DNA from 2 places in the Ensifer sp. MJa1 genome. Region 1 is predicted to be linked to the other one. Evidence: riboswitches for the same ligand, from Rfam matches in the RefSeq annotation. Region 1 holds a riboswitch; the other holds the start of a gene.
What was found. Region 1 has a riboswitch for cobalamin ahead of metE (5-methyltetrahydropteroyltriglutamate--homocysteine S-methyltransferase). Riboswitches for the same ligand answer to the same signal wherever they lie in the genome.

Region 2: linked by a shared signal. The riboswitch ahead of bluB (5,6-dimethylbenzimidazole synthase) and the one ahead of metE (5-methyltetrahydropteroyltriglutamate--homocysteine S-methyltransferase) in region 1 are both predicted to bind cobalamin.

The regions. Positions count from the first base shown of each region.
Region 1 is NZ_JAKUMO010000002.1:347,287-354,803, reverse strand. Features, by position in the region: gene MKZ91_RS04385 (ABC transporter ATP-binding protein) at 1-322, shown strand, start outside; gene MKZ91_RS04380 (ABC transporter substrate-binding protein) at 355-1,653, shown strand; gene MKZ91_RS04375 (ABC transporter permease) at 1,926-2,840, shown strand; gene MKZ91_RS04370 (ABC transporter permease) at 2,842-3,663, shown strand; gene MKZ91_RS04365 (aspartate/glutamate racemase family protein) at 3,668-4,405, shown strand; gene MKZ91_RS04360 (LysR substrate-binding domain-containing protein) at 4,363-5,301, opposite strand; gene MKZ91_RS04355 (hypothetical protein) at 5,432-5,734, shown strand; cobalamin riboswitch at 5,753-5,971, shown strand; gene metE (5-methyltetrahydropteroyltriglutamate--homocysteine S-methyltransferase) at 6,073-7,517, shown strand, end outside.
Region 2 is NZ_JAKUMO010000035.1:19,962-27,478, reverse strand. Features, by position in the region: gene MKZ91_RS29455 (NADP-dependent malic enzyme) at 1-931, shown strand, start outside; gene MKZ91_RS29450 (helix-turn-helix transcriptional regulator) at 1,214-1,948, shown strand; gene MKZ91_RS29445 (acyl-homoserine-lactone synthase) at 2,082-2,726, shown strand; gene MKZ91_RS29440 (DUF2865 domain-containing protein) at 2,797-3,963, shown strand; gene bluB (5,6-dimethylbenzimidazole synthase) at 4,148-4,852, opposite strand; cobalamin riboswitch at 4,897-5,107, opposite strand; gene MKZ91_RS29430 (SDR family oxidoreductase) at 5,136-5,948, opposite strand; gene MKZ91_RS29425 (phytanoyl-CoA dioxygenase family protein) at 6,039-7,232, opposite strand; gene MKZ91_RS29420 (LacI family DNA-binding transcriptional regulator) at 7,334-7,517, shown strand, end outside.

The sequences.
Region 1 (7,517 bases):
GATAGAGACGATGGAAGGCCAGACGTTCTCGGTGCGCGACATCGGTCAGGAGATCGGCCGGCCGATCGACATCGGCATCCGCACCGATCGCGTGCGGCTCGGAACATCGGGTGACAAGGGCCTCGGCTTTAAGGCGGTGGTCTCCAACATCGAATATCGCGGCGCCTCCGTCAAACTCACCGCCATCGGCGCCGGCAGCGACGACTTCACGGTGATCGTCAGCGACGCCGACTATTTCAGGCAACCGGTCTCTGTCGGCGACGCGGTGTCCCTGAGTTGGACCCTGGAGGACGTCGTCCCCCTCGGCCGCCTCTCCGCATGAGCTAATCAACCATCACAAGAAGGGGAACTGCCATGACGACTGAAACAAAGACCGAGAAACCCTCGAGCGGCCTCACACGCCGTTCGCTCTTGAAGACCGGTGCTGCCGCCGTCGGCGCTATCGCCGGCTCCGGCGTGATCACCGGCTTCCCGACCATCTGGGCGCAGAACCCGATCACGCTGCGCCAGTTCGGCACCGGCGTTTCCAACATCAATGCGATCGCCGAGAAGTGCAAGGAAGACCTCGGCATCACACTCGAGATGACGGCGACCGATTCCGACGCCGCCGCCCAGCGCGCAGTGACCCAGCCCGATTCCTACGACATCGCCGACATCGAATACTGGATCGCCAAGAAGGTCTTCCCGGCCGGCGTGATGCAGCCGATGGACGTGAAGAAGATCAAGTATTTCGACAAGATCGTGCCGCTGTTCATCGACGGCAAGCTGAAGCCCGAAAGCGTCGTTGCCCAAGGCACGGCACCGCACACCGTCGGCTTCGTCGACGCGCAGGATTCAAAGACCTTCGCCAAGTCGCCGACCGACTGGATGACCCTGATCCCGACGATCTACAACGCCGATACGCTCGGCATCCGCCCGGACCTCGTCGGCCGCGAGATCTCCACCTGGGCCGACATCATGGACCCGGCGTTCAAGGGCAAGACGGCGATCCTCAACATCCCCTCGATCGGCATCATGGATGCGGCGATGATCATGGAGGCCATGGGCAACATCAAATATGCCGACAAGGGCAACATGACCACGGACGAGATCGACAAGACGATCGACTTCCTGATCAAGGCCAAGCAGGACGGCCAGTTCCGCGCCTTCTGGAAGTCCTTCGACGAAAGCGTCAACCTGATGGCGTCTGGCGAAGTCGTCATCCAGTCGATGTGGTCGCCGGCCGTCGCTGCCGTGCGCTCCAAGGGCATCGCCTGCAAGTACCAGCCCTTGAAGGAAGGTTATCGCGCCTGGGGCGGCGGTCTCGGTCTCGCTGCGCATCTTCAGGGCGCCCAGCTCGACGCCGCCTACGAATACATCAACTGGTACCTGTCGGGCTGGGTCGGCGCCTACCTCAACCGCCAGGGCTACTATTCCGCCGCGATGGAGACCGCCAAGGGCTTCATGTCCGAGGACGAGTGGGGCTTCTGGGTGGAAGGCAAGCCCGCCAAGGGCGACATCCTCTCGCCGGAAGGCAAGATCATGGAGAAAGCGGGTGCGGTACGCGATGGCGGCTCGTTCGACGAGCGCATGGGCAAGGTTGCCTGCTGGAACTCGGTGATGGACGAGGACCGCTACATGATCAAGCGCTGGAACGAGTTCATCGCGGCGTAGTCGGTCGCGCTTGGCGTCCGTCTCTGGCGCCGGCCGGCCCCTCACCCTAACCCTCTCCCCGCCTGCGGGGAGGGGGGACGTGCCACAAGGCCGGCCGAAGGTGCAGGTGCAAAAAGCCAGGTGCGCGCATGGATGATGCCTGGAGGCGCAGACCGCGCCACACCTCCCTTCTCCCCGCCTGCGGGGAGAAGGTGCCGGCAGGCGGATGAGGGGCGATCCCTCACCGTGCGGATGAGGCGCTGCCCTCCCAAGAAAGTGAGAGAGGATCAACAATGGCGACAATTGCGACTTCGCGGACTGGAGAGATCGGTACAGCGACGGCACCGCGCCGCCGCGGAATTCCGCGCGCCCTCGCCTCCTACATCCAGGCGCTGCCACTCACCCTGATCCTCGGCTTCTTCTTCGTGCTGCCGATCCTGACCATCATCGTCGTCAGTTTCTGGGACTACGATTTCGCCGGGCTCTACCCGGACTTCCTGACGATGAACTACACCGATACCCTCGGCTCCTGGGTGACCTGGAAGACCTATCTCAATACGCTGAAGTTCACCGTGCTCGTCTGGGCGCTGACGCTCGCGATCGGTTTCTGGGTCGCCTATTTCCTCGCCTTCCATGTCCGCACCACCACCATGCAGATGGTGCTGTTCCTCGTCTGCACCGTGCCGTTCCTGACGTCGAACATCATCCGGATGATCTCCTGGATCCCGGTGCTCGGCCGCAACGGGCTCGTCAACTCGACCCTGCTCGAGCTCGGGCTCATCCCGCAACCGATCGAGTGGCTGCTCTATTCCGATTTCGCCGTGGTGCTTGCCATGGTCCATCTCAACACGCTGTTCATGGTGACGCCGATCTTCAACACGCTGATGCGCATCGACCGCTCGCTGATCGAGGCGGCGCGCGATTGCGGCGCCTCCGGCGGGCAGATCCTCTGGAACGTCATCCTGCCGCTTGCCAAGCCTGGCATCGCCATCGGCTCGATCTTCGTCGTCACCCTCGTCATGGCCGACTTTTCGACGGTGCAGGTCATGTCCGGTGGCCAGAGCGCCTCCGTTGCTTTGATGATGAAGAACCAGATGTCGCTGCTGCAGTATCCGGCCGCCGCCGCCAATGCCGTGGTGCTTTTGATCGTCGTGCTGCTGATGGTCGCAGCCATCCTGCGCGTCGTCGACATCCGCAAGGAGCTTTGAGATGAACCACGAGAAACGCGGCAAAGGCTTCTACCTGCTCGCAGCCTTCTTCACCCTGTTCGTGCTCTTCCTCTACGGGCCGCTCTCGGCGGTGCTGATCCTCTCCTTCCAGGGACCGGACGGCGGCCTCACCTTTCCGTTGAACGGCGTCTCCGTGCACTGGTTCTACAATCTGTTCGAAAAGCAGGCGGTCGGCGATTTCGGTGCCTCGTTCCGCCGTTCCTTCACGCTCGGGCTGATGGTGATGGTGGTCAACGTCGTGGTCGCCCTGCTTGCCGGCCTCGCGTTTCGCCGGCGCTTTCGCGGGGGGACCGCGCTCTTCTATCTGACCGTCGCAAGTCTCGTGGTGCCGTCGATCATCATCTCGCTCGGCATTGGCGTCGTCTTTCAGCAGTTCGGCCTGAAGCCCGCGTGGTACTCCTCCGGTTTCGGCGCGCACCTCACCTGGACGCTGCCCTTTGGCGTGCTGATCATGTTTGCGGTGTTCAACCGGTTCTCGCCGGCCTACGAGGAAGCGGCGCGCGATCTCGGCGCGACATCATGGCAGACCTTTCGCCACGTGCTCCTGCCGATGATTGCCCCGAGCCTGATCGGCGTCGGCCTCTTCGGCTTCACGCTCTCCTATGACGAGTTTGCCCGTACGCTGATGACGTCGGGCAGCTACAATACCCTGCCGCTCGAAATCTACGGCATGACCACCAATGTGACGACACCGGTGCTCTACGCGCTCGGCACGGTCACCACGCTCTTTTCCTTCACCATCATCCTCGTCGCGCTGGCTGTCATTCTGATGCTGCGGCGCCGCCAGGCAAAGCTGAGCTAGGCCCATGCGCATCCTGATCGTCAATCCCAACACCACCGCCTCGATGACAGCCAAGGCCGCCACGGCCGCCCGGGCTGTCGCTGGTCCTGGCACGGAGATCCTGTCACGCACATCGAAGTCGGGGCCGGCCTCGATCGAAGGACACTATGACGGTGCGATCGCGCTTCCGGGCCTGCTCGCGGAGATCCGTGACGGCGAGGCCGCGGGCGCCGACGCGGCCGTCATCGCCTGCTTCGACGACACCGGGCTTGAGGCCGCGCGGGCGCTTGCCCGCATTCCGGTGGTCGGCTTGTGCGAATCCGCCGTCGCGACTGCAGCCATGCTGGCGCAGCGCTTCACTGTCGTCACGACGCTCGAACGTTCGCGGGTGCTGATAGAAAATCTGACCCGGCACTACGGCATGGCTGGCCGAGCAAGGGTACGCGCCGCCGATATTCCCGTGCTTGAACTGGAAGACAAGGGCTCGAATGCGCTTGCCAAGCTCCGGCGCGAGATCGAACTGGCGCTCGCTGAGGACGGCGCCGAGGCGATCGTGCTTGGCTGCGCCGGCATGGCGGATCTCGCCCGCATGCTTCAAGCCGATTACAGCATTCCGGTCATCGATGGGGTGTCCGCCGCAGTGAAGCAGGCAGAGGCGCTGGTTTCGCAGGGACTTTCGACCAGCAAGCGCGGCTCCTACGCGGCCCCGCTCAACAAATCCTATTCAGGTTTCGCCAGCGCGCTTGCGCCGGCCTCGACCTGAGGCGACCAGGACGATTCCATCACTCTTGCAAGCAGCGCGTTCGACGCATCGGCCTCGGCGACCACCCAGTCGCGAAAGGCCTGGATCTTCTTCTGACGCCGGTTGCTCTGCGGATAGACCAGCCAGTAGGCCCGGCCGTCCCTGACCACATGTTCGAACGGCCGGATGAGCCTGCCGCTCTTCAGTTCCTCCATCAGAAAGGTCGAGACGGCAATGGCGATGCCGTGGTCCGCAAGCGTCGTCGCCACGTCCATCGCCTGGACATCGAAGATCAGCTCGGTGCCGTTGCTTGCCGGCGGCTCGACGCCCGCTTCGATCATCCATCGTCGCCACCAGTTGGCGTTGCCGAAGCGCCGCACGCGCAAAACATCAGACGGTTCCCTAAGTTGGTGCTTTTCCAGGAAGGATGGCGTGCAGACCGGCACGTAGTCGAGCGGGAACAGCGGAAACACATCATTGCCCGGCCAGTCACCGGCACCGCTGCGCACCGCAAGATCAATGGCGTCGCGCTTGAAGTCGACCAGTTCGGTCGACATGTGCACCCTTATGCTGATGTTCGGATGGGCGGTCTGGAACGAGGCGAGCCGCTGCCCGAGCCAACTCGACACGACCGTTGGCAGCACCGAGATGTGCAGGTGGTGTTCGGTCTTGTCGGCAATCTCGGAGAAAGCGGCGCCCAAGAGATCGATCGCCTCGGTCACTTTTGGCGCAAGCTGGCGGCCGGCAGCGGTCAATCGCACCTCGCGTGGAAGACGAACGAAGAGTGGCGTGCCGATGCGGTCCTCGAGCAACCGGATCTGGTAGCTGACGGCGGCCTGCGTCATGCCGAGCTCATCCGCCGCGCGGGTGAAGCTCAGGTGCCTGGCCGCGGCCTCGAACGCGCGCACGGCACTCATGGGAGGAATCTTGCTCATGGCCTGAGATAAGCATTCTTTATGTCAGCATGCGAGAATTCGCTTTGCGCGAGAGGACAAATTCCCTCAATTTTTTTCGCGAACACACCATCGCGAAACGAAGAGGGTAGCAATGCTTGAGGCAGCGCGATCAACGATCCGTCACGTCTTGACCTGGGCGGGCGAAACCATCCGACCAACGGTATCGCTGGAAGCATTCAGCGAGATCCAGCTCAGGGATATCGGTCTGACGCGCGATGAAGAGCGGATCCGCGCGCGTGTCGCTGACATAGCCGTGCCGTACAATCCCCCGCAATTCTGGAAGGCGCGTCCATTGCAAACACAGGTTCAGGTGAACCTGCCGCGGCCGGTGATCGCATCGCCCCGCGCGTCGGCGGGCGAAAATAAAGACATAAGCATTTCTTTATGCGATTGACGGCGTCGTTTGGACAGGGCATTGTCCTGCCATCGTGGTTCTTCGCCCGCCTTCCGGCGGGATGGAGCTAAGAGGGAATTCGGTGCGGCGCCTTGAAACGCCCATGCCGGAGCTGCCCCCGCAACTGTAGGCGGAGAGCGGCCGTTCGATAATGTCACTGAGGAAGACGCCTCGGGAAGACGGAACGGTTCGTGACGACCCGCAAGCCAGGAGACCTGCCGCGATGAACAACGTCCACGGGCGGGGTGTCCGATGAGGCGCGTTGACGACGCGGGCTGATCCCCGCGCCGCGGCTGCGTCGCGTTCAAAGCCTTGCCCACAACCTTCGGGGTAAGGAAATGACCATCAAGACTGCCAATCTCGGTTTCCCGCGCATCGGCCGCCATCGCGAACTGAAATTCGCGCTCGAACGCTATTGGACGGGAAGGGCGAGCCGCGACGAACTGCTCGATACCGGAGCGAAGCTGCGTGCCGAAAGTTGGGCCGCGCAAAAGGCGCGCGGCATCGACATCCTCCCGTCGAACGACTTCTCCTTCTATGACCATGTGCTCGACACCGCCGTGCTCGTCGGTGCGATCCCGCCGGCCTACGGCTGGAAAGGCGGCCCCGTCGATCTCGACACCTATTTTGCCATGGCGCGTGGCTCGACCGGCACGCCCTGCGCCTCCGGCTGCTCGCACGTCGGAACCGACAGCGGCAACCCCGCGCTCGAAATGACCAAGTGGTTCGACACCAACTACCACTACATGGTGCCCGAATTCGAACCCGACCAACGTTTCGAGCTGACGCACAACCGGCCGCTCGAGACCTTTCTCGAGGCTGAAGCGCTCGGCTATCGCACCCGTCCGGTGCTGCTTGGCCCGGTGGCTTTGCTCAAGCTCGGCAAGGCCAAGGGTGACGACTTCGATCCGGTCGACCTGATCGAGCGCCTGCTGCCGGTCTATGTCCGGGTGCTTACCGAACTTGCGGACGCCGGCGCCGACTGGGTCCAGATCGACGAGCCCTGCCTGGCGCTCGACCTCACGGACAGGGACCGTCGCGCCCTCGACCTCGCCTATCGCACCTTCGCCACTGAGATCCCCCGGCTGAAAATCATGCTTGCAACCTATTTCGGTTCGATCGGCGACAACACGGCGGCGGCACTGGCACTTCCGGTTGCCGGCCTCCATGTCGATCTCGTGCGCGCGCCGCAGCAGATCGATGCCCTCATCCAGTCCGCTCCGGCCGACCGGGTGCTCTCGCTCGGCATCGTCGACGGCCGCAACATCTGGCGGAGCGATCTTGCGGGTCTGTTCCGCCGGCTGCAGCCGCTGGTCTCCACCCATGGCCGCGACCGTATCGAGCTTGCCCCCTCGTGCTCGTTGTTGCATGTGCCCGTCGATCTCGACCTGGAACGCGCGCTCGATCCCGAGCTTTCCTCCTGGCTCGCCTTCGCCGTGCAGAAGCTCGACGAATTGAGCCTGCTTGCCCGCGCCTTCGAGCCGGGACTTGCCAATCCCGAGCAGGTGTTTTCGGCCTCGATTGACGCCGCCAGGGCAAGGCTCACCTCGCTCAGGATCCATGACCCGCTCGTCTCCGGGCGACTGAAGGAACTGACGGCTGCCGACAGCAAGCGTCACGCACCGTTCGACACCCGTCGTCGCCTGCAGGCCGAGAGGCTGTCTCTGCCACTCTTCCCGACGACGACGATCGGCTCCTTCCCGCAGACGTCGGAGGTCCGCCAGGCACGGTCGCTGCATGCCAAGGGCGAGCTCAGCTACGTCGACTACGTCCGCTACCTCCG
Region 2 (7,517 bases), on a different contig from region 1:
CGAAGGCGAAGACGAGCGCGTGCTGCGCGCCGCCCAGGTGCTGCTCGAAGAGGGTACCGCCCGGCCGATCCTGATCGGCCGCCCGCAGATCATCGAGACGCGCCTGCGCCGATATGGCCTGCGCATTCGTCCTGATGTCGATTTCGAGGTGGTCAACCCCGAAGGCGATCCGCGCTATCGCGACTATGTCGAGGATTACTTCGCCCTCGTCGGCCGCCTCGGCGTCATCCCGGAAGCCGCCCGCACGATCGTGCGCACCAACACCACGGTCATCGGCGCGCTCGCCGTCAAGCGCGGTGAAGCCGACGCGCTGATCTGCGGTGTCGAAGGGCGCTACTCCAGGCACATGCGAGATGTTTCGCAGATCATCGGCAAGCGCGAAGGCGTACTCGACTTCTCCGCACTCAGCCTCTTGATCTCGCAGCGCGGCGCCACCTTCTTCACCGACACCTATGTCAGCTACTGCCCGAGCGCGGAAGAAATCGCCCAGACGACGGTCATGGCGGCGCAGGAAATCCGCCGCTTCGGCATCACGCCGCGTGCTGCCCTCGTCTCGCATTCGAACTTCGGTTCGCGCGAATCGGAAAGCGCCACGAAGATGCGCAAGGCGCTTCAGCTCGTGCGCGAACTCGCCCCCGAACTCGAAGTCGACGGCGAAATGCACGGCGACGCAGCGATTTCCGAAGCACTGCGCCACCGCGTCATGCCGGACAGCACCCTGTCGGGCGAAGCCAATCTGCTGGTCTTCCCCAACCTCGATGCCGCCAACATCACGCTCGGTGTCGTCAAGACCATGACCGACAGCCTGCATGTCGGCCCGATCCTGCTCGGTTCGGCGCTTCCGGCCCACATCCTCTCGCCTTCGGTCACCTCGCGCGGCGTCGTCAACATGGCGGCGCTGGCGGTTGTCGAAGCCAGCCATCCGGGCTGAGATGAAAGCGCGGAGATCGCCGTCGATCTTCGCTTTGCTCGGGCGCCAGACCGGCGCCTGCAAAACCATATCCAGGCGCCGCGCCGAATTCATGCGCGGCGCCCTGTGGTTCAGGCGTTGCGGACGAATCAGCTCCGGCTATCGGTCTCCATGTGAGGATCGCCGCAGACCGCAACCTCTAATTTCATTTCTACGCACACACACCAAACAAGAAAGTTTGCGCTGGACAAAAGGTGAACCCCTAACCATGCTGGAGCCTCGGACGAGATTCGGTGTTGTGGCATGACTGAACAGCAGGCTGTCCTCGACATGCTGGAAATCCTGGAATGCGGGGGCTGTGTCGAGCCCGCTCATTTCTTTACCCTGATGCGCCGTACCTTTCGCATCGCCCACCTCCTCTATCTTGAAGCCGAACCCTTCGCGGATGAGCTCAAGATCTGCCGCCTGCATCACACCTTCGGCGCCTATGCCGCCGAAATTTACCGCACGCGCAGCCTGCACCGTATAGATCCGATCCTGAAGCTGGCGCTTGGCGGTGTCCGCCCGGTCGAATGGACGATGGCGCGCCATCGCTTTCCCGAATGCGAGCCCCTGTTCCAGTCCGCCCAGGAGATCGGCATCTCCACCGAAGGCGTCGCCCTGCCGCTGCCGTCGCCTGCAGGCCGCATGGCGCTGCTGGCGATCAACGTCAACATGTCGGCCGACGAATGGTCGACCTATCGCCGCCATCACCTGCGCGATTTCCAACTGGCGGCCAACCTCTTCCATGCCGCCATGCTCGAGCACGCCGCAATGCCCGGAGCGTTTTCGACGCGCGAGCGCCTGACCGGCCGGGAGACCGAGGTCCTGACCTGGGCGGCGGCTGGCAAGAGCTACTGGGAAATCGCCACGATCCTCGGCATCTCCGAGCGCACCGTGCGTTTTTTCATGACCAATGCGCGGCGCAAGCTCAATGTCGTCTCCAATACCCAGGCCGTCGCACAGGCGGTCCGCCACGCCCTGATCCCGACTGTCTGACGACAGGGGCCTCCCGAAACCCCTCGAAATCTACTGGCGAAATACACGCATTTGAACTGTCACTACCGACAGTTACATGCCCGTCACGAGCCTGACAGCATCCGTCCAACCCTAAACAAGGACGGAGAAAACGATGATCAGGATCCTGAACGGAAAGACCCGCGCACAGCACCCGCAGGCCGTCGACGACATGTTCCGGCTGCGCAAGCGCGTCTTCCACGACTTCCTGAAATGGGACGTTAAGACCGAGGGCGAATGGGAGATCGACAACTACGACACGGCAAACCCGCTCTACGTTCTGTCCCATGCCCCTGACACCGGCCGGCTGCGCGGCTCGCTGAGGTTGCTGCCGACGCTCGGGCCGAACATGCTCGACGACACCTTCCCGATCCTGCTCGGCGACAACCCGGAAATCCGCAGTGCTTCGGTCTGGGAATCGAGCCGCTTCTGCATCGAACCCGACATCTCGCAGGACCGGTCGTCGAACCAGGTAACGGTAGCGGCCGCAGAACTGATGTGCGGTGTGGGCGAACTGGGGCTCGCCTCCGGCATCAGCCACATCGTCACGGTTACCGACGTCTTCCTTGAGCGCATGTTCCGGCGCATGGGTTGCCCCGGCGAGCGCATTGCCGACCCGCACCGTATCGGCTCGGTCTTTGCCGTGGCTGTTGCCTGGGAGGTAACGCCGGATCTGCTCGAACGCATGAAAGCCGTTGCCGCTATCGAAGGTACCGTCCTCGAACGCCCAATGTCGCTGGAAACCGCCCGCGCCGCCTGAGCGATCAGGCACTCGGACCTGTTAACGCAAACCGTGGCTTGTCGTTGCACGATCACCGACAAGCTCTATGATGGCGCTGAAACAGGAATTGCCGCTGGCAACCGTCCCGCTCGGAAGGTCGGCGCCGACGCGGCAGCAGGAAGAGACTTCGCCCGTGTTCGCGCGCTTGAAACACGTCGCCGTGGCCCTGGTGCCGCTGGCTTTGGTCGGTGCCGATCCATCCCTGGCATCACCCGTATGCGACCGGCTGAACACCCGACTGGTGGAACTGCCGACCACCCTTGCCACCAACGCAGACGCGCGTGACTACGCCAGCGCCATATCGCGCCAGAACATCGAGCTGCGACGGGCGAAGAACGATCGTCGCCGCGCTGGCTGTGGCGGCGGCAGTGTTGTCACCTTCGATGGCGGCGATCCGGACACCTGCGGCGATCTCACCAGCCTTATCGCCGAGATGGAAGACAATCTGCGCCTGCTGAAGTCGCAGCGCGAGCAGATCGTTGCCGGCGACAGCGAGGACGCGCGCCGCCGGATCCTGGCCGCGCTGGAGATCAACGGCTGCTTCGGTGACCGCGAGGAAATGGCGAGTGCGATGCCGGAAGAGCCGGAAACCCACCGCAATATCATAGAGGACCTGCCACCGGACGAATCCTACGGCCCGTTGCTGCGGCATGACGATGACGGTTACGGACCAGAGGGCGGCTATTACACGGGGACGCTGCGCACCATGTGCGTGCGGACCTGTGACGGCGCCTTCTTCCCGATCTCGTCCGATGCCACGCCAGCGGATTTTGCGCGGGACGAACAAGCCTGTCGCGCGCGCTGCCCAGGGGCTGAGACCGAGCTTTTCTTCCACGACCTCAACACCGAAGAGAGCGAGCAGATGGTCTCGGCTTCGACCGGCCGGCCCTATACCGAGCTCCCCAATGCCTTTGCCTATCGCACCCGCGGCGTCGGCACACCCGGTATCTGCGGCTGCCAGATACCGCGCACTGCCGCGGCGCAACCAACCACAGGCACGAAGATCACCGGTGACGATCAATCGTCGATTGTGATCATCGAGACCAAGAAGCCGGCATCGGAAAGCGCTTCCGAGAAGGCACCGGCAGAGGAACGTCCCTACGATCCGGCAAAGAGCAAGGTGCGGGTCGTCGGCCCGACCTTCCTGCCACAGGAAGAAACGTCCATCGACCTGAAACACCCCAAAGGACCGGCTTACCAACCGGTCCAAAACTGAACGCGCGACGCCTTACAGCGCCGCGCGTCTTCTAAGGCGCGCCAAGGACGCTGTAACACTTTAAAGCTGCTGCATAATCCTACCCTTAAATCGATTCCGACTTAAGGAGCTATGCCGTAGCGGCGATCGCAGTTTTTGCATGCAGATAACAATGCAACCGTTTGAAGTATCTGCATTTTTGCCATCATCTGGAAACGGCTGACGGCGCCTGGCAGCCCCAGCTTTCTTCAAAGACCAGTTCATCGAGGGGCAAGCGCTGGCGCCATCCCTTCACCGCGAGCTCCGGCTGCTGGTAAAGCTGGTCGACATAACCGAGGCACAGCCAGGCGACGATCTCGATGTGATCGGGAATTTTGAGGATCGCCTTGATCTCGGCCTCGTGGAAGATGCTCACCCAGCCGACGCCGACACCTTCGGCCCGTGCTGCCAGCCACAGGTTCTGCACGGCACAGACCGTGGAATAGACGTCCATCTGCGGATTGTGCGTACGCCCGAGCACAACAGCCCCGCCACGCGTGCGGTCGCAAGTGACGCAGATGCTGAGCGGCGCCTTGTGGATGCCCTCGAGCTTCAACGAGCGGTACTTCGTCTGTTGCTCGCCGGAAAACATCAACGCCGCTTCTTCATTGGCACGACGAAAGGCCTGCCAGATGCGCTCGCGGGTCTCAGGCGCCCTCACCAGGAGGAAGTTCCAGGGTTGCATGAACCCCACGGACGGTGCGCTATGGGCCGCCGAAAGCAGCCGCTTCACCAGGTCGTCAGGCAGTGGGTCGCCCAGGAATTCGTCGCGCACGTCGCGGCGTGTTTCAATAGCACGGTAGACGGCCTCCCGCTCTTCCGGCGAAAAGGCTGAGGCAGCCGCAAGGCCACCCTTCGGTTCAGTCAGCATCGTTCGATCCCCAACAATGCGAAACCTTCCGCCGTCCACGCGGGTTCGGTCTATCTCGCCAGGCCGGTCTTCTGACTCCGGTTCAACCGGTCGCCTCGCCTTCCCAGATCGGTTGAAGATCCAGTGGCAATACCTTGAATCAAATCAAGGCCATATCGAAGCGTCCGTCCCCGTCACAGCGTTGGGCACGTTCCGGAATGACGCCGGATTCCCGATTCTCCCGCTCGCGCGGGCACCTGACGGCCGCATAAGGACACAGCCGCCGGAGAAAGACAAGCAAGTCTCAGAGCGGCGCCACCGGATGCGGCGAACCGTCATAGGCGCCCCAGACCGACTGGTCGAAGCAGATCACCGAGCCGGTCATCAGCCCCGATTCCGCCGACGACAGGTAGGCGCAGGCGCGCGCAACCTCTGCCGGATCGACCAGCCGGCCGAAGGGCTGGCTGGCGGCCGCCTTCTCCAGCCAATCCGGCGACGCGCCATGAAACTCCCGCTGGATGCGGTCTTCGCCCTCCGATGCCATCCAGCCGATGTTGAGACCGTTGACGCGGATGCGGTTGCGCAGGAGCGCATAGGCCGTGTTCTTGGTAAGGGTTTCGAGTGCACCCTTGGACGAGCAGTAGGCAGCGATGAATGGTTGTCCCGCCATTGCCGACATTGAGCCGATGTTGACGATCGTGCCTTCGGTGCCCTCTCGCCGCATCACCTTGATCGCCTCCTGCATGAGGAAGAACGGCGCACGCACATTGATGGCGAACATGCGATCGAACAGTTCCGGTGTGGTGTCGAGGATCGTGCCGCGGTCGGTGATGGCGGCGGCATTGACCAGCGCATCGACGCGGCCGAACTCCGCATCACAGGCCGCGACCACCTTGCGCGCATCTTCCACCTGTTCGAGGTCGGCCTCGACATAGACCACTCTTGCGCCGCCGGCCTTGCCGATCTGTTCGGCTTTCGCGCGCCCCTTGGCTGCATTGCGACCGCAAATGACGATGCCGGCCGCACCGCGTTCTGCAAAAAGACCGGCGATCGTCGCGCCAAGCCCCTGTGTGCCACCGGTGACGATGGCGATCTTGCCTTCCAGTTGTCCGCTCATCGAAATCCTCCCTTTGAGTGAGATCAGGTAGAAACAGAACTGGCCCCGGACGGATTGCGCCCGGAGCCGATCAGATATGGAGCAAAGCCGTCAACTCAGCTTGCGCCTGGCCTGTGCGTCGAGCGCCGCACGAAAATCCACCTCGCTTGTTCCGGCCTTCAGCGCCTCGCGCATCAATTGCGCCTGCGTCTTCGGTGCCAAACCGCCAAGCGGCGGATCGCGGTCGAGATTGGTCGGGAAGGAATAGCCTTCTGCGCAGGAAGCAATCGCGTTCTCCGCCTCCGCCTGCGTGACCGTGTCAGTCGCGAGCAAAGTCTTCAGCGCCGGATAGAGCACGGCACTCATCGTCCGCCGATCGACGGTCTCCATCGCCCGACCGAAGGCCGATGACACCTGCAGCAGGTTCGCCACGCGGCGGATATCCGCCGAACGGTTGTTGCCGGCCGCATGGAAGAGCGCCGGGTTGAAGAACACGACATCGCCCTTCTCAAGCGGAAGCTGGATGTGATGTTCGTCGAAATAGGCGCGGAATTCCGGGCGGTTGAGGGCGAGATACCCTGGCACGTAAGTCTGGCTGAAGGGCAGGAACAGCGTCGGGCCGCTCTCGAGCGGCATGTCGCAATGGGCGACCGCCCCTTGCAGCGTCAGCACCGGCGAAAGCTTGTGCACATGAGCAGGGTATTGCTCGATCACCGCCCGTGCCTGAAAGCCAAGGTGATAATCGCGGTGTGCGGATTGGGCCGCGCCACCCGGATTGACGCGATTGACCTGCGCGGTCATCTGGTAATTCGGGCCAAGCCAGGCCTCGCTGACGAGCGCAATGATGGCGTTGCCGTAGTAGGCGGCGAAATTCTCGGGCGCCTTCAGGCAGTGCTTTTCCAGTGAGTTCCAGATCCGGTCATTCGCGCCGGGCTTGGCAAAGTGATCGCCGCCGCCGCTGCTGGAGCGGTGCTGTTCCTCGATGATCTCGTCAAACACGGCACTGGCAGCGTCGATTGTCGTCGTATCGGCAAAGGCGCGCTTGAAGACTGCAACACCCGGACCCGTCGCCAGCACTTCGCAAATCTCTGCCAGGATCTCTCGCCGTGTCTCGGGGTGAGCGCACGAGGCAGTCAGTTCGGCACTGTCATAGATCAGCACATTTTTCTCGCAGCCCGACGCATGCGGGTAGTCGGCCGGGTTGGTCCGGCGCTCCACCTCGGCCCGGAAAGCGTCGATGTCGCAGGCATCCTCCGTGAGCCATACGCGGTCGACGCGCTGCCGCGCGCTGCTGTCGGTCTTCATCCCGTTTCCTCCTCTGAAACCTTGGATGCAGACGACTATAGGCGGCGGCAAAACATGATATAGAGCAGGAATCCATCAAAAATCCATCAAGGAGCCGGCCGATGGCCCATCCGTTCCTGGTCAAGGACATCGCCTTTCAGGCAGGTCTCAGCACTGCCACCGTCGACCGGGTGCTCAATGAACGACCGGGTGTGCGCCGGCAGACCGTGGCGCGGGTTCGCGCCGCGATAGAGGAGCTCGAAAAGCAGCAGGCGGGTCTCGACGTCCAGGGCAGAAAATTCGCGA